Regions from separate parts of the Nocardia arthritidis genome, predicted to be linked through region 2. Evidence: riboswitches for the same ligand, from Rfam matches in the RefSeq annotation. Region 2 holds a riboswitch; each other region holds the start of a gene.
The links. A riboswitch is a leader RNA that binds a small molecule or an ion and turns the genes downstream of it on or off. The one in region 2 is predicted to bind S-adenosylmethionine.

Region 1 (4,206 bases), 1.1 Mb from region 2:
CGGTGCCCTGGAAGGATCCGCTGACCACGGCTCCACCCGCGATATCGAAGCGCGACATGCGCTTTCGATAGTCGGCGATGGTGTAGGGCTTCGGCAGGTAGCCCTCGTTCTCGACCAGCGGGAACCGCGGATCGATGATGTGGACATGGGCATCGAACACCTGTACAGAATGCCTCAGTACCGGATTTTCCGCTGCGAAGATCGCCAGTTGAGCGCGGCCCTAAACCTTGTGGGGTTCGCTGGCCCGCAGCATGTCCTCGCGCTCGACCACCTTCACCCGCTCGCGGCCCTCGGGTTCGCCGAGCGCGCGCTCGTGCGCGTCGAGGCGGTACCAGCCGTCCCAGGTGGTGAACGGAATCCCCTTGCCCTCCAGGAATTCCACCACTGCCTCCGGGTCGGGCTTCGCGGCCGGGGTGAAGTTCGGGCTGTCGTCCAGCAGGCAGGCGACGGTCTCGTTGGCATCGCCCTTGGTGTGCCCGATCAGGCCGACCGGACCGCGCTTGATCCAGCCGGTGACGTAGGTGGCGGACAGGTATCGCGCCGCGCCGTCGGCGTTCTCGTCGAGCAGCACCCGGCCCGCCTCATTGGGCACGGTGCCCGCCTGCTCGTCGAACGGCAGGTTGGTGATGTTCTGCGACAGGTAGCCGACCGCGCGGTACACGGCCTGCACGTCCCACTCCCGGAATTCGCCGGTGCCCTTGACGTTTCCGGTGCCGTCGAGCTGGGTGCGCTCGGTGCGCAGGCCGACGACCTTGCCGTCCGCGCCCAGCACCTCGGCGGGAGATTCGAAGAAGTGCAGGAAAAGCTTGTGCGGCCGGTCGCCCTGGTCGCGAATCGCCCACTGCTCCAAGGTGTTCGCCACCATGTCGACCTGCTTGGAGTGACGGCGCGCCGCCTCGGAGCCCTCGTCGTAATCGATGTCCTCGGGATCGACGATGACCTCGATGGTGGGCGAGTGGTCCAGCTCGCGTAGTTCGAGTGGGGTGAACTTGGCCTGCGCCGGACCGCGGCGACCGAAGACGTGCACCTCGACGGCCTTGTTCGCCCGCAGGCCCGCGTACACGTTCGGTGGGATCTCGGTGGGCAGCAGTTCGTCACCGGTTTTGGCGAGCACCCTGGCCACATCCAGCGCGACATTGCCGACGCCGAGCACCGCGACCTTCTCCGCGTCCAGCGGCCAGGTGCGCGGTACGTCCGGGTGGCCGTCGTACCAGGAGACGAAATCGGCCGCGCCGAAGCTGCCGTCGAGTTCGATACCGGGGATGTCGAGCGCGCGGTCGGCATTGGCGCCGGTGGAGAAGATCACCGCGTCGTAGTAGACGCGCAGATCGTCGAGGGTGATGTCGACGCCGTAGTCGATATTGCCGAGCAGCCGGACCTGCGGCTTGTCCAGCACCTTGTGCAGCGCGGTGATGATGCCCTTGATGCGCGGGTGATCGGGTGCGACGCCGTAGCGGATCAGGCCGAACGGGGCGGGCATGCGCTCGAACAGATCGATGGACACGTCCGCATCGGATTTCATCAGCGCGTCGGCGGCGTAGATTCCGGCCGGTCCGGCGCCAACGATCGCAATGCGGAGTGGGCGTGGCCCTACACTCTGTTCGGTCATCTTTTACGCGCACCTTATGGTCGAAATTACTGATGGCGTCGGTTCTAGCCCTCTAATAATTAGCTTAGGCTAACTTGACGCGTCCCCTGCGACTGTCCTGTCGTTCGGCTATGACCGCAGGACGCAGTCTCGCGATTCTATCGGTGCCGGGTATACCCGGTGACGGCCGGTCGATGCGCCGGACGGATGCCATAGGAGTTCGCGATCGCGGTCGGGCATGCGGACGAGGCTGGTCGCCGCTCGGCGCGGCCCGATGTCCAGCGGGTTGCCGTCGCGGCCGTCGCGCGCCGGGGCCGCCGCCGGAATTCGGTACCCCACCAGGGATGATCGGACCATGACCGACAAGCAGCCCGCGGCCGACGACGGCGAAGTGATCGAGATCGACCAGACCGACCGCCGGTCCCTGTGGCCGTTCATCGCGGCCGCCTGCTTCGCCGCCGTCGTGCTCGTCGCGATCGTGCTCGGCGGGCTGCTCTCGCCCGCTGAGAAAAATGTCACAACCGCGGACCGGGTCGCGGGTTCGGTGCGCGATTTCGTCAGCGGCGTCAACAACACCGACAGCCCGGCCGCGCCCGGCAGCGTCTGCCAGGGCTTCGATCCGAAGCGTTCGCCGCTCGCGGATCGGCCGAGCGGAAAGACGGTGGAGATCACCAAGATCGAGAATCCGATCGCGGACGGCGACCGGGCCAAGGCGGACGTCACGGTCAAAATCGACGGCAACGAGCGGACGACGACCTGGAACCTGACCCGCTCCGGGGATCGATGGCTGGTTTGCGATTGACACGGTGGCCATTCGTTGGCCATCTTTAGTTGAAGGTCATGAGAACCAGCGTCAAGCCCCGGCTCTGCTGGTCGGCAACCCTCCTCCGCGGTGGGGTGCTCCGGGTGACGACCTGGCCGCGCGCCGAACCCGGGCGCGGCAAGTGCGGATTCCGAGGAGGTCCACATGAGTTACGCCGGTGACATCACCCCGCGGCAGGCGTGGGAAATATTGCGGGAAAATCCGGAGGCAGTCCTGGTGGACGTGCGCACCGAGGCCGAGTGGAAATTCGTCGGGGTGCCCGACACCAGTTCGATCGACCGGCCGACGGTGCTCGTCGAATGGGTCGACAGCCGCGGCGCCCGGAATCCGGAATTCGCCGAGGAACTCAACAAGGCGCTGGCAGGCCGCGGCGCGGACGCCCCCGTCGTATTCATCTGTCGCTCCGGGCAGCGTTCCGCGAACGCTGCACGGGTCGCCACCTCGCTCGGCATCGAACCCTCGTACAACGTGCTGGAGGGTTTCGAGGGCGGGCTGGACGCCGACGGGCACCGCGGCAGTGAAGGTTGGCGCGCGGCCGGACTTCCGTGGCGGCAGTCATGATCGCCGGGGTTGGCGCGCGGCCGGAGCTCTGCCCATCGGCGGCAGTCATGATCGCCCGGGTCGGCTGCCGATCGGCGGCAGTCGTGGTCGCCGGCGGTGTCGAGCCCGCTGGACAATCGGAGGCCTGCTGTCCGGCCGCTGACGAAGGGCGACGGTCATGATCACCGGCGGCGCATTCGACAAACCCCTGCCCGAAGGTGTCGGCCCCGCGACGCTCGGGGTGCGCGGCGGGGTGCGGCGGTCCGGCTTCGAGGAGACCGCCGAGGCGCTCTACCTGTCCTCCGGATTCGTCTACGACAGCGCGGAATCCGCGGAGGCCGCGTTCACCGGGGAGCGGGAGCATTTCGTCTACTCCCGTTACGGCAACCCGACGGTGGCCATGTTCGAGGAGCGGATCCGGCTGATCGACGGCGCCGAGGCGGCTTTCGCGACGGCCAGCGGTATGTCGGCCGTATTCACCGCGCTCGGAGCGCTTCTGGGCGCGGGCGACCGACTTGTGGCCGCGCGCAGCCTCTTCGGTTCCTGTTTCGTGGTGTGCAACGAGATCCTGCCGCGCTGGGGCGTCGAGACCGTCTTCGTCGACGGTGAGGACCTGGACCAGTGGGAGCAGGCGCTTTCGGTGCCCACCAAGGCGGTGTTCTTCGAGACGCCCGCCAACCCGATGCAGACGCTGGTGGATGTGCGGCGGGTGGTCGAGTTGGCCCATGCCGCGGGCGCGAAGGTGGTGCTGGACAACGTCTTTGCCACCCCGCTGCTGCAGCGCGGCTTCGAACTCGGCGCGGACGCGGTGGTCTACTCCGGCACCAAACATATCGACGGACAGGGCCGGGTGCTCGGCGGCGCCATCCTCGGCACCCAGGACTACATCGATGGTCCGGTGAAAACCCTTATGCGGCATACGGGTCCGTCGCTGAGCCCGTTCAACGCGTGGACGTTGCTCAAGGGTTTGGAGACCATGCCGCTGCGGGTGCGGCATTCCACCGATTCGGCGCTGCGGATCGCGCGCTTCCTCGAGGGACATCCCGCGGTGAGCTGGGTGCGTTACCCGTTCCTGGAATCGCATCCGCAATACGAATTGGCCACCAGCCAGATGAGCGGGGGCGGCACCGTCGTCACCTTCGAGCTCGCGGCCGGCGACGGTGAGGCGAAGAAGCGCGCGTTCGAGGTGCTGAACCGGCTGCGAATCGTCGATATCTCCAACAATCTCGGTGACTCGAAGACGTTGATCACGCAT
Region 2 (4,206 bases):
CACGGCACCCCGATCTGGGTGCGCGCCACCGTCGCGCAACTCATCCCGATCGGGGATCACACCTTCGTCGTCGGTCTGGTCACCCGGGTGCACGACAACACCGACGAAAAGCCCGCCGCGGCACCGCTGCTCTATTACAACGGCCGTTACTACCGGCCGACTCCGTTGGGCAACTGAGGAATTCGGCTCAGCCGACCAGGCAGGGCGCGGCGCCGTCCGCGCTGTCGGTATCGAACGGACGGGTCTCCGGCGTGGGATTCCACAGGCCGTTGGTGGTCGCGTAATTCCAGGTGGTGCCGGATTCGACCAGCGCGGCGATCGCGCCGATCAGCCGGTCGACATCGGCGGCGGTGGTGCCGAGCCCGATGCTGGCGCGCAACGCGCCGTCCAGGCCGAGGCGGGCGAGCAGCGGATGGGCGCAGAAGCGACCGTCGCGCACGCCGATACCGTATTCGGCCGAAAGATACGCGGCGACGTGACCGGGCACGAAGCCGTCGACGGTGAACGCGACGATGCCGACGCTCTCGGTGCTGTCGGCCCAGATATTCAGCAACCGCACACCGGGAATGGCGGCGAGCCCGTCGCGCAGCCGGTCGGCGAGTCGATGTTCGTGGGCGGCGAGCGCGTCGGCATCGATGGCACAGAGCGCGTCACAGGCGGCGGCCAGCGCGGCGGCGCCGAGCACATTCGGCGAACCGGCCTCGTGCCGCTGCGGTGCGGGCGCCCATTCGGCCGTCTCCGTGGTCACCTCGCGCACCGCGCCGCCACCGGCCAGATACGGCTGTGCGGCATCGAGCCAATCGCGCCTGCCCACCAGCACCCCGGCCCCGAACGGGGCGTACAGCTTGTGCCCGGAAAAGGCCAGGTAGTCGATTCCACTGTCGCGCAAGCTGATTCGACGGTGCGGCGCGAGCTGGGCGGCATCGACGAGTATCCGCGCGCCGCACTGGTGCGCGATGGCGGCCAACCGCTCCAGCGGCAGCACCTCGCCGGTGACATTGGATGCGCCGGTGACGGCCAGCAATGCCGCGGGCTTGCTGCACAATTCGCCGACGATGCGCCGCACGGTCTCCTCGACGGTGTCGGCGGCCTGAACCACCCGCCTGCCGTGCCGGGTCCACGGCAGGAAATTGGCGTGATGTTCGATATCCAGCACTACCGTGTCGCCCGGTACGCAGGAGGCCAGCAGGTTCAGCGAATCGGTCGTATTGCGGGTGAACACCACCACCTGGTCGTCGGCGGTGTCCAGGAAGCGGGACACCGAGCCACGGGCCGCCTCATAGCATTCGGTCGAGATGCGGGAGGCGTAGCCCGCGCCGCGGTGCACGCTCGCGTAGAACGGCAGCAGCTGCTCGATTCGCGCCGTCACCTGCGCCAATGCCGGGGCGCTCGCGGCGTAGTCGAAGTTGGCGTACGTGGTGGTCCCGCCCTGCACCAGCGGAACGCGGAGCTCGGAGCCGGACACCTGGGCCAGCGGGGCACAGCTCGGATCGATCACAGCGGTCATTGACGTCATCCCATCGGTTCAGGGACTCGCAATCGGGAATCGACGAGTCCGCGCTTGCCGCGCCCGGTCGGGCTGCGGCCCGGTCGTCACCCGGAGCACCCCACCGCGGAGGAGGGTTGCCGGCCAGCAAGCCGGGGCTTTGCGCTGGCACTCATGACCTGATTCAGAGATTGGCAGACGCCTACGGCGGCTGTCAACCCCGTTACTCCGTTGCCAAATCGGACGTTCTGGAGTGACATCGAGGGGTGACCGTTTCGCTGCTGGCCGGATTTATCGGCGTATGCATCCTGCTCTCGATCGTCCCCGGCCCGGATTCCTTTCTGGTGCTGCGCTTTTCGATCGTCAGCGCACGTCCCGGCATTGCCGCCGCGCTCGGCTCCGCACTCGGCGGGATGCTGTGGGCCGTCGTCGTCGCGGCGGGTGTCGCGACGCTGCTCGAGGAATCCGCGACGGCCTACCGGGCGCTGAAGGTGATCGGCGGAATCTACCTGCTGTATCTGGGCATTCGAGCACTGCTGGCCCAGCGGCGGCAACGATCGTATCGGCAAGCCGAATTCGCCTCGGACACTTCGGAATCGGATACGAACGGCACCGCGCGGCCGAGCCGTCCGCCAACGGTGCGCGGCGCCTTCGTCGCCGGGGTGCTCTCGTGCATGCTCAACCCGAAGGTCGGGCTCTTCTACCTCGCGGTGCTGCCGCAGTTCCTGACCGAAGTGACCTTCGGCAACACCCTGGCACTCGGGGCGATCGAATGTTCCGTCGCGGCGACGGAGCAGGTGCTGCTCGCGCTGGCCGCCGCGACCGCGGTCGCGCTGCTGCGCCGCCCTTCCGTGCGCGACCGGCTCGAGCAGATCGCCGCGGGCGTCCTCGCCGTACTCGGCATCGGCACCGCGGCGTCCGCGCTGGCCTGACGATCAGCGTCGACTACCGATCTCCGTGCGCCACAGGATGATAGATGCGATGAGCGCGACCACCAGCGCACCGGTCAGCCACCAGAACGCATGCTGGAATCCGGTCGCCACCGAGGTACCAGCCCGGTAGAGCACCACCGCGAACAGCGCGGAGCCGATCGAACCGCCCACCCGCTGCGTGATATTCACCACCGACGCCGCATCCGGCAACTGATCCCTGCGCACCGCCGCGTACGCCGCGGTGGTCACCGGCATTCCGGTCAGGCCGGTGGCAATTCCGCGAATGAGCAGCAACACCTGCACCAGCACCAGGCTCATGGTGGCGTCCCCGATCGCGAACGGCAGCGTCGCCAGCAGATTCAGCACATTGCCCGCGACCGCGACGACACCGCCGCCGTACCGATCGGTGAGCCTGCCCGCGATCGGCAGCGCGATGATGCCGCCCAGCCCGAAGGTGAACAGCGAAAGACCGGTCGCCACAATGCCTTGCCCATGTAGCAGCTGAAAGTACAACGGCAGCAACAGCATCGAGCCGAACAGCGACGCACCCGCGAACAGATTGGCGACATTCGCCGCGCCGAATACCCTGCTGCCGAACACCGTCAGGTCGAGCAGCGAGCCGACACCGCGCACCGAGCGCAGGATGAACCCGCCCAGCGCGAGCGCGCCGACCACCAGCGGAATCCACACCTGTGAGGCGGAAAGCCCACCGCGGCTGCCGAATTCGCCGAGTCCGTACACGAGCAGCGACAACCCGCCGCCGATCAGCGTGAACCCGATGGCATCGAACGACGCCACTTCATCAGCCTTTTCACTCGCGGGCAGCATGCGCATGGCGAGGACGAAGGCGACGATGCCGAATGGGATATTGATCAAAAACAGCCACTGCCAAGCCAAATGGGCCAACATGACGCCGCCGATGGTCGGCCCGACAGCCGGGGCCGCCACCACCGCGACGCCCACCACGCTCATCACCCGGCCCAGCCGGTGCGGTCCGGCGACCTGCCCGATGATGGCCTGTCCCGCGGGCACCAGCAATCCGGCGGCCAGCCCCTGTGCGATGCGTAATGCGATGAGCCAGCCGATATTCGGCGCGAGCGCGCACAGCCCGGAGGTGACGCTGAAACCGATCAGCGCACCGATCCAGACCCTACTCATCCCGAACCGGCGTCCGAGCCAGCCGACCAGCGGCAGCGAGACCGCGAGCGCGAGCAGGTAGGCGCTGGCAATCCACTGCGAAACATCAAGCGTCGCACCTAGTTTCGCAGCAATGGTACCGAGCCCGACATTCACGAGCGAGGTGTCGAGCATGCCCATCAACGCACCGAAGACGACAACCCCCGCCACCTTCCACACCGATGCCGGAATGGTTTCGGGCGCAAGCACGGCGGCCCCTGCCGCCGTCCTGGTATCCGACATGGATCCTCCACTATTCGTAGGCAACTACAATTGCGGAGGTTATCAACAATCTTGCTGCCCAACAATAGATAGAATCCCCTTATGTCCGCCGACCAGCTGCACCCCCGCGGCCTGCTGCGCTTCCCGACCTACGTCTTCGGCAAGCTGCACCGGGCCGTCCATGCCGAAATCGATGCGTCACTGCGTGAACACTGGGTGCTCGTCTGTCTCGAGGAGTTCACCGATCTCTCCCAGCAACAGGTAGCCACCACATTGCAGATCGATCGCAGCGAGGTCGTTCGCATCATCGACGGCCTGGAGAAGGACGGATTCGTCGTGCGCACCCGCGACCCGGGCGATCGCCGCAAGAACTGCCTGTCCATCACCGCG
Region 3 (4,206 bases), 3.0 Mb from region 2:
ATGGGCCGTCCGCGACGCCGCCGTGGGCGGGCGGCGACAACCAACCGCCGCAAACGATTCCGCAACCACCGGCCCCCGCGGCCGGGAGTTGGCCGGGTGCGCCCGGATACGGTCCGCAGGCGGCCGGATTCGGGCAGCCGGGTTACGGTCAGTTCCCGATGCCCGGTTACCCGCAGACTGCTGGGGCGGGTAAGCGGCCGATCGGTTGGATCGTCGCCACCGCGGTGGCGGTGGTCGTCGCTATCGGCGCGGTGGTGGTCGGAGTCGTGCTCTCGGCGCAGAGCTCGAGCAAACGTGATTCGGCGGACCGAACGGCCGATCAGTTGCGCGCGCGGGCCGCCGATGTGGATGCGGCACGCACCGCGACATGTGATTTCGCCACCGCGATCAGCACGTACGACTACACCAAGCTCGACGCGTATCTCGCCGCGGTGAAAAAGGCGACGACGGGTGAGTTCCGCCAGACGTTCGCGGACGCCGCGAAGGCGCTGCAGGAGACGATGACGCAGGCCAAAACGAGCAGCACGCTCGCGGCGAAGCACTGCGGTGTCGAATCGTTCGACGGTGATCGGGCAACCGTGCTGGTCAGCATCGCCCAGGCGGTGACCAACGCGACCGGCGCGCAGCCGACGCAGCAGATCAACGCCATCGTCACGGTGGAGAAGCAGTCCGACGGCCGGTGGCTGGTGAGCAAGATGGATCAGGTGAACCAAACCCGCTGACGACGGTCAGGGCACGGCGACCACGCCGATCGTCGGCAGGAAGAAGCACGGCACGCCGCCGTTGTCGACCGTGCCGAACATGGCCGCGAGGACGGTGCCGGAGCCGGTGTCGACCGGGACCGCTCGAACGCCGCCCGCGGGCAGGGCCGCGAAGAAGAAGTCGCGGACGGCGCGTTCGGCGGCGGGGCGAACGGCGGCGGGCACCGAGGCCGGGACCATGGCGCGGAAGATATCGGACAGCGGACCCATGTCGGCGATGCCGCTGCGACCGTTGCCGAGATTGATCCAGGCCACCCGCATCCCCTCCGGCTGCGCGGAGTCGCGGCCGATGCCGTACGGCACGAAGGTGAAAAGGGTTTGGCCCGCCTTGGCCGCGGAAAGGTCGAGGCCGGGCACGGTGAGCGTTGTCCTCGGCCACGGGCCCGGCATGGCGACGCCGACGGCCGGTGACATGCCGAGCACGCTGCCGCTGGTGCAGAACGCGGCGGCGGTGGGATAGATGAACGGGTCCATGCCGAAGGCGCGCAGCCGGTCCATGGACGCCTGGTAGGCGGCCAGCAGATCGCCCGGCGCGGCCGCTTCCTGACGTGCGTCCGGCGCGACGGCCGGGTCCGCGGCGGCGCTGGGCAGCGCGATCAGCGGCGCGGCCAGCACGGCGGCAAGGGCGAGACAACGGCGCAACACGGTCACACCGTACCGCCGCCCGCGGTAGCCGACCGCTATTACCGACGGCGCGTCGCCGCCCACAGAGTGGCCGAGCCTGCCACATCATCGGGCAGGCGCGCGGCCCGGACAAGGGCCAGATTCACCGTGATTCCTACCGTTGTCCGGGGGTTGCGTTGCCGCGCATCATCATTGGGCTCGACCCTGCGACCGTACCGGGGGGTCGGTAACACCATCCAGAGCGATCGAGAGACCTGGCTCGCCGACGTCGCAGCAACCCCCCGGCTCACCGGGTGCGGGTGCTTCCGCCAGGAACGATGGAGGATCCGAATGACAGTCTCCGCCGCCCCCGCGCAATTGGGGGAATCCGACGGCAGACCCGAGGCGCCCGACCGGCCGGACGCGCCGACGGTCGCGCGCACCAGGCATCCATGGCGCTGGGTCGGCAGTGCCGTCGCGCTGCTGCTGGTCGCCCAGTTCGCGCACGGCCTGATCACCAATCCCGGTTGGGACTGGCCGACTTTCGCGAAATACTTCACCGCCCGCTCGGTGCTGCTGGCGCTGAAGGTGACGCTGGAACTGACCGCGCTCGGCACGGTGCTCGGCTTCCTGCTCGGCATCGCGTTGGCGGTGGCCCGGCTCTCGGACAATCCGGTGCTGCGGGTGATCGCCTGGGTCTACGTCTGGGCGTTCCGGTCGATACCGCTGATCGTGCAGTTGCTGTTCTGGTTCAACATCGCCTACCTGTATCACCGGCTCTCGGTCGGAATCCCGTTCGGCCCTTCGTTTTTCAGCTTCGAGGTGAACGGGGTGATCAGCGGGTTCAGCGCGGCGGTGCTCGGGCTGGCGCTGCATCAGGCCGCGTACTCGGCCGAGATCATCCGGGCCGGATTCCTCTCCGTCGACGCGGGCCAGCTGGAAGCCGCTGCGGCGCTTGGTCTTCCGCGCCTGCGCCAATTCCGCACCATCGTGCTGCCGCAGGCCATGCGCTCGGTCCTGCCGAATGCCGCGAACGAGGTGATCAGCCTGTTCAAGGGCACCTCGATCGTCTCGGTGATGGCCATCGCCGAACTCTTCTACCAGGTGCAGGTGATCTACGGGCGCAACGGGCGGGTGGTGCCGCTGCTCATGGTGGCCACCGTCTGGTACATCGTGCTCACCACGCTGCTGTCGATCGCGCAGTACTACATCGAGCGGCACTTCGCCAAGGGTGCGCACCGCACCCCGCCGCCGACGCCGCTGCAGCGGTTGCGGCGCAAATTCCAGGATATCGCCGCCATTTCGGCCGTGCCGCGCGGGGCGACCCGGTGACCGGCGCGCGGATACCCGCGGTCGAGGTGCGCGGAATCCACAAATCGTATGGGGCACACCAGGTTCTGCGCGGTATCGATCTCACGGTCCGCCCCGGTGAGGTGGTCGCGGTGATCGGGCCGTCCGGTTCGGGCAAGTCCACCTTCCTGCGAGTGCTCAACCACCTGGAGCCGCTGGACGCGGGCACCGTGCGCATCGACGGCGAACTGATCGGATACCGACTGCGGGGCAACAAGTTACACGCGCTGTCCGATCGCGAGGTGCGTAGGCAGCGCTCCCGGATCGGATTCGTCTTCCAGCAGTTCAACCTCTTCCCGCATCTCACCGCGCTCGAAAATGTCGCGCTGGCACCGATTTCCGCGCAGGGACGGCCGCGTGCCGAGGTCGAGGCGCAGGCCCGCGAACTGCTGGATCGGGTCGGCATCGGCGAATTGGCCGGCGCCTACCCGCGCACGCTGTCCGGCGGGCAGCAGCAGCGGGTGGCCATCGCCAGGGCGCTGGCGCTGCGGCCGCCGGTAATCCTTTTCGACGAACCGACTTCCGCGCTCGACCCGGAGCTGGTCGGCGAGGTGCTGGAGGTCATCCGCGGGCTGGCCCACCACGGCACCGCGCTGGTGATCGTCACCCACGAGATCGGGTTCGCCCGCGAGGTCGCCGACACGGTCGTCTTCCTCGACGACGGCGCGATCGTCGAGCAGGGCCCGCCCGATGCGGTGCTCGACCGCCCGGAACATCCACGCACCCAGGCCTTTCTGTCCCGTGTCCGCTGATCGATGAACAGGTACCACATGAAACTCCCCGCCCTGATCGGTGTCGCCGCCGCGATCTCCGTGCTGATCGCCGGCTGCGCCAACGATCCCGACGCGGACACCAAAACGCAGACCGCGGGCTCGGTCACCTTCGACCTGTCCGCCGCTCAGCCGGGACGGGTGCACGCACAGCGGGTGGATGCGATCGCCGCCGAAGTGCCGCAGGCGATCCGGGATCGCGGCACGCTCAACATCACCGGTTCGTCCGGCACCGCGCCGCCGCTGCGTTTCTACGCCACCGACGACAAGACCGTCATCGGCTCCGAGGTCGATTTCGCCGTGCTGATCGCCGACATCCTCGGCCTGAAACCGCAACCGCAGGTGGCCGATTGGACGCAGAACTTCGTCGGCATCGATTCCGGCGCGTCGGACGCGTTCATCTCCAACGTCACGGTGACCGAGGAACGCAAGGAGAAGTACGACTTCGCCACCTACCGCAACGACACCGTCGCGCTGGAGGTGCCCAAGCAGAGCACGCTCGACTACAAGGACCGCAAGAGCCTGGCGGGCAAGCGAATCGGCGTCGGCACCGGGACGAATCAGGAGGAGCTGCTGGTCAAGTGGAACCAGCAGAACGTCGCGGATGGTCTCCCGCCGATCGATATCGCCTACTACAAGCAGACCAGCGACTACTACCTGGCGTTGGCGTCGCAGCGGATCGACGGATACATCGGCCCGAATCCGGCCGCGATCTATCACTC
Region 4 (4,206 bases), 950 kb from region 2:
GCCCAGCCCAGCGTCACCTGGAAGTATTGGCTTCCTCCCCGGCCCGAAGACCGGAGATTCCTACCAGGGTCACGCGACCCTCTCGGCGGGTTCCTGCTTCATCGGGCGGTGCCGCCATCACTGTCGGGCTTATCCGCTCTCCACAGGCGTTTAACCTCTCCGCCTGCCCGGCGGCGAGGATGTTCTTAGCAGCATTCAAATCGCGGTCGTGGGCGGCTCCGCACGTACACATCCAAGATCGAACACTCAACAACTTTGCTCCATTACGCGCCCCGCAGGTCGAACAAAGTTGAGTCGACGGATACCAGCGATTGATTCGGCTGAAATGCCGCCCGAACCTAGCAGCCTTGCTTTCCAACATTCGGATGAAGATCGACCAACCAGCATCGTTCACCGACTTGGCCAGACGAGTGCGCGCCAACCCCTTCACACACAAATCCTCGACATATACCGCTTGGTTTTCGCGGATGATCGCCGTGGACTGCTTGTGCGCGAAATCTCGGCGCGCATCAGCGACCTTAGCGTGCAGTTTGGCCATTCTGACGCGGGCTTTTGCCCGATTTTTGCTGCCCCTCTGTTTACGGGCCAGCGCCCGCTGTACTCGGCTAATTCTGCGTTCACAGTTACGCAAGGTTCGCGGGTTGTCGATCACATTTCCGTTCGACAAGACCGCGAATCGTATCAACCCCAAGTCGATACCAACTTCTGAGCTCGAAGTCGGCAACGGGGTTGTCACCATTTCTACTACGAAAGAGGCGAAGTACCGACCCGATGCGTCTTTGACTACCGTGACGGACGATGGAGCCGATGGCAGTTGCCTCGACCAGGCGACCCGTACGTCCCCGATCTTCGGCAGCCGAAGTTTGCCTCCGGCCGTGATGAGAAAGCGAGCATTGCGGGTGAATCGGATCGACTGCCGATTGTTTCGACGCGATCGGTATCGAGGGGCAGAGACACATGTGCCCTTACGTTTCCCTGCGAGGGAAGCAAAGAAGTTGCGGTACGCCGCGTTCAGATCCGCCAACGCCTGTTGAAGCACAACGCTCGACACATCGTTCAGCCATGCTCGATCCGGCCTCTTCTTCGCGAGGGTTAGCGCCTTCGACAACTCCTTGTCGGTCATGTGCCGCCCGGCTTCATAGGCATGCTTCCGGGCAGTCAATGCATCGTTGAATACAACTCGCGCGCAACCGAACGCTCGCGCCAAAGCAGCTTGCTGGCCCGAGGTTGGATAGAGGCGGAAGTTGTACCGCAGCACATCGCAATCATCACACAGAGGTCCGACAAGAAATCCGTTTCGTCAGTAGACACAGCCAATATCGTTGGCGCACAACGACAACTACGGCAGGTATAGCAAAGAGGACATCGTGCTCGCCACCGTCCTCGATTTCGGCACCGAGGTGGCCGAGGCCCTGCGCGGCCTGCCGGTCCGCGGCAACGAACTGGAATCGCTGTGCGAGGCGTTCCTACAGGTGGTCGACGCCGCGGCGGCCGGCGGCGGCCCTGTTCCGTTCGAGCAGTTCCAGCAGCTGCAGCGAATCATCCGCGACGCACCGTCGGTCGCCGCGCGGCAGCGCGAGATGTCCGACACGAAGAACGTCATGCTGGCCACCGCGCTCGCCGAGCGGCTCGGCACCACGCCGGACAGCATCACCGTCCGGCTCGTGCTGAACACCTGGCAAGTCATCGGCCAACTGTCCATGGAACAGTCCAACGAGGCGGTGCTCAACGGCGACCTGCAGGTCGCGGCCCGCGCCGCCCGCGACCGGCTCACCGAGACCTACAACGAATTCGTGCGCACGTGCGCGGGGGCGCGGTCGGTCGAATCGCTGTGACATAAACCATCGATTTCGATCGGCGCGCGTTCGCCGGTTACCATGTGCGTCAGGTCATGAGTACCAGCGCCAAGCCCCGGCTCGCTGGTCGGCAACCCTCCAGCTGCGGTGGGGTGCTCCGGGTGATGACCGGGCTCCCGAAAGTCGGGAAGCAAGCGCGCTGTCAGGAGGTCATCCCTATGTGTTGTCGCTGTCGTCTGCGCATCCCCCAAAGACCCCCTGGCACAACATCTTCGGAGTAGTCATGACCGTCATCGACCCCACCGCCTGGTCGTTCGAAACCAAGCAGATCCACGCGGGCCAGTCCCCCGAGGACACCACCGGCGCCCGCGCCCTGCCGATCTACCAGACCACCTCGTACGTCTTCCGCGACACCGATCACGCGGCCGCGCTGTTCGGGCTGAGCGAGCCGGGCAATATCTACACCCGCATCATGAATCCCACTCAGGACGCGGTCGAGCAGCGCATCGCGGCGCTGGAGGGCGGCGTCGCCGCGCTGCTGCTGGCGTCCGGACAGGCCGCGGAGACCTACGCGATCCTGAACCTGGCCGGGGCGGGCGATCACATCGTGTCCAGCCCGCACCTCTACGGCGGCACCTACAACCTCTTCCACTACTCGCTGCCCAAGCTCGGCATCGAGGTCTCGTTCGTCGACGACCCCGACGACCTGGCCCAGTGGCAGGCGGCGGTCCGGCCGAACACCAAGGCGCTCTACGGCGAAACGATCGCCAACCCGAGCAGTTCGGTGCTCGACATCCCCGGCATCGCGCAGGTCGCGCACGCCGCGGGGCTGCCGCTGATCGTCGACAACACGGTCGCGACCCCGTACCTGATCCAGCCGCTGGCGCACGGCGCCGACATCGTCGTGCACTCGGCGACCAAATACCTGGGCGGGCACGGCGCCGCCATCGCCGGCGTGATCGTCGACGGCGGCACCTTCGACTGGACGGTCCGCGACGCCGACGGCGCGCCCCGCTACCCCGGCTTCACCACCCCCGACCCGAGCTACCACGGCGTGGTCTTCGCCGATCTCGGCGCGCCCGCCTTCGCGCTCAAGGCCCGGGTGCAGCTGCTGCGCGATCTCGGTGCCGCGGTGTCGCCGTTCAACGCATTCCTGATCAGCCAGGGCCTCGAGACATTGAGCCTGCGGGTCGAACGGCATGTCGCGAACGCGAAGGCGGTCGCCGAATTCCTCTCGACCCACCCGGCGGTCGAGCGGGTCTTCTACGCGGGGCTGCCGAGCTCACCGTGGTATGAAATCGGCCGGAAGATTGCCCCTAAAGGTGTGGGGGCGATCGTCGCATTCGAGCTAAAAGGTGGCGTAGACGCAGGTAAGCGCTTCGTCGAGGCGCTCGTGCTGCATTCGCACGTGGCTAATATCGGTGATGTGCGATCTTTGGTCATTCATCCCGCGTCGACCACGCACTCGCAGTTGACGCCGGAGCAGCAGCTCGCCGCGGGCGTCACACCGGGCCTCGTGCGCCTGGCGGTGGGTATCGAAGGCATCGACGACATACTCGCCGACCTGCGCGCCGGTTTCACGGCGGCGACGACGTGACCGTGGAGATCGAACCGAGTGCGTTGCGCGTTTCGGGGGTGGCGCTGCCGCCCCCGAACGGGGAGCTCGGCATCATTCCGATCGGCGACGTACGCCTGGAGAGCGGTGTGGTGCTGCCGGATGTCCATCTGGCCGTGCAGCGCTGGGGCACGCTCTCGGCGGCACTGGACAACGTGGTACTGGTCGAGCACGCGCTCACCGGCGACTCGCACGTCGTCGGCTCGCCGGACGATATCCACCCGCTGCCGGGTTGGTGGGATGGCATGGTCGGTCCGGGCGCGCCGCTGGACACCGACGAATGGTGCGTCATCGCGACCAACGTGCTCGGCGGCTGTAAGGGCAGCACCGGGCCCTCCTCCCTGGCGCCGGACGGAAGGCCTTGGGGCGCAAGGTTTCCCGAGATCTCCATCCGCGACCAGGTGACCGCCGAGGCGCAGTTGTTCGATCTGCTCGGCATCTCCGGGCTGGCCGCCGTCGTCGGCGGTTCGATGGGCGGCATGCGGGTGCTGGAGTGGATGACCGGCGCGCCGTCGCGCGTCGGCGCGGCGCTGGTGCTCGCCGTCGGAGCCCGCGCCACCGCCGACCAAATCGGTACCCAGACAACGCAAATCGCGGCGATCAAGGCCGATCCGGACTGGCAGGGCGGCGACTACCACGACACCGATCGCGCCCCGATGACCGGCATGGGTCTGGCCCGCCGCATCGCGCACCTCACCTACCGCACCGAGGCCGAACTCGATCATCGCTTCGAGAACCGGGCGCAGGGCGCGGAGGATCCGTGGAACGGCGGCCGCTACGCGGTGCAGAGCTATC

Region 1: another riboswitch for S-adenosylmethionine. It lies ahead of F5544_RS42865 (rhodanese-like domain-containing protein); the one in region 2 lies ahead of F5544_RS02155 (aminotransferase class V-fold PLP-dependent enzyme).
Region 3: another riboswitch for S-adenosylmethionine. It lies ahead of F5544_RS15375 (amino acid ABC transporter permease); the one in region 2 lies ahead of F5544_RS02155 (aminotransferase class V-fold PLP-dependent enzyme).
Region 4: another riboswitch for S-adenosylmethionine. It lies ahead of F5544_RS06155 (bifunctional o-acetylhomoserine/o-acetylserine sulfhydrylase); the one in region 2 lies ahead of F5544_RS02155 (aminotransferase class V-fold PLP-dependent enzyme).

What each region holds. Positions count from the first base shown of each region.
Region 1 covers NZ_CP046172.1:9,417,570-9,421,775, reverse strand. Annotated here, with positions in the region: gene F5544_RS42880 (amidohydrolase family protein) at 1-160, opposite strand, end outside; gene F5544_RS42875 (FAD-dependent oxidoreductase) at 221-1,609, opposite strand; gene F5544_RS42870 (hypothetical protein) at 1,944-2,390, shown strand; SAM riboswitch class IV at 2,425-2,541, shown strand; gene F5544_RS42865 (rhodanese-like domain-containing protein) at 2,556-2,972, shown strand; gene F5544_RS42860 (O-succinylhomoserine sulfhydrylase) at 3,130-4,206, shown strand, end outside.
Region 2 covers NZ_CP046172.1:463,127-467,332, reverse strand. Annotated here, with positions in the region: gene F5544_RS02160 (flavin reductase family protein) at 1-177, shown strand, start outside; gene F5544_RS02155 (aminotransferase class V-fold PLP-dependent enzyme) at 188-1,507, opposite strand; SAM riboswitch class IV at 1,553-1,666, opposite strand; gene F5544_RS02150 (LysE family translocator) at 1,753-2,418, shown strand; gene F5544_RS02145 (DHA2 family efflux MFS transporter permease subunit) at 2,422-3,837, opposite strand; gene F5544_RS02140 (MarR family winged helix-turn-helix transcriptional regulator) at 3,919-4,206, shown strand, end outside.
Region 3 covers NZ_CP046172.1:3,434,609-3,438,814, reverse strand. Annotated here, with positions in the region: gene F5544_RS15385 (VirB8/TrbF family protein) at 1-722, shown strand, start outside; gene F5544_RS15380 (hypothetical protein) at 729-1,406, opposite strand; SAM riboswitch class I at 1,615-1,709, shown strand; gene F5544_RS15375 (amino acid ABC transporter permease) at 1,716-2,696, shown strand; gene F5544_RS15370 (amino acid ABC transporter ATP-binding protein) at 2,693-3,466, shown strand; gene F5544_RS15365 (transporter substrate-binding domain-containing protein) at 3,485-4,206, shown strand, end outside.
Region 4 covers NZ_CP046172.1:1,415,424-1,419,629, reverse strand. Annotated here, with positions in the region: gene F5544_RS06165 (RNA-guided endonuclease InsQ/TnpB family protein) at 14-1,258, opposite strand; gene F5544_RS06160 (hypothetical protein) at 1,323-1,835, shown strand; SAM riboswitch class IV at 1,888-1,999, shown strand; gene F5544_RS06155 (bifunctional o-acetylhomoserine/o-acetylserine sulfhydrylase) at 2,080-3,393, shown strand; gene metX (homoserine O-acetyltransferase MetX) at 3,390-4,206, shown strand, end outside.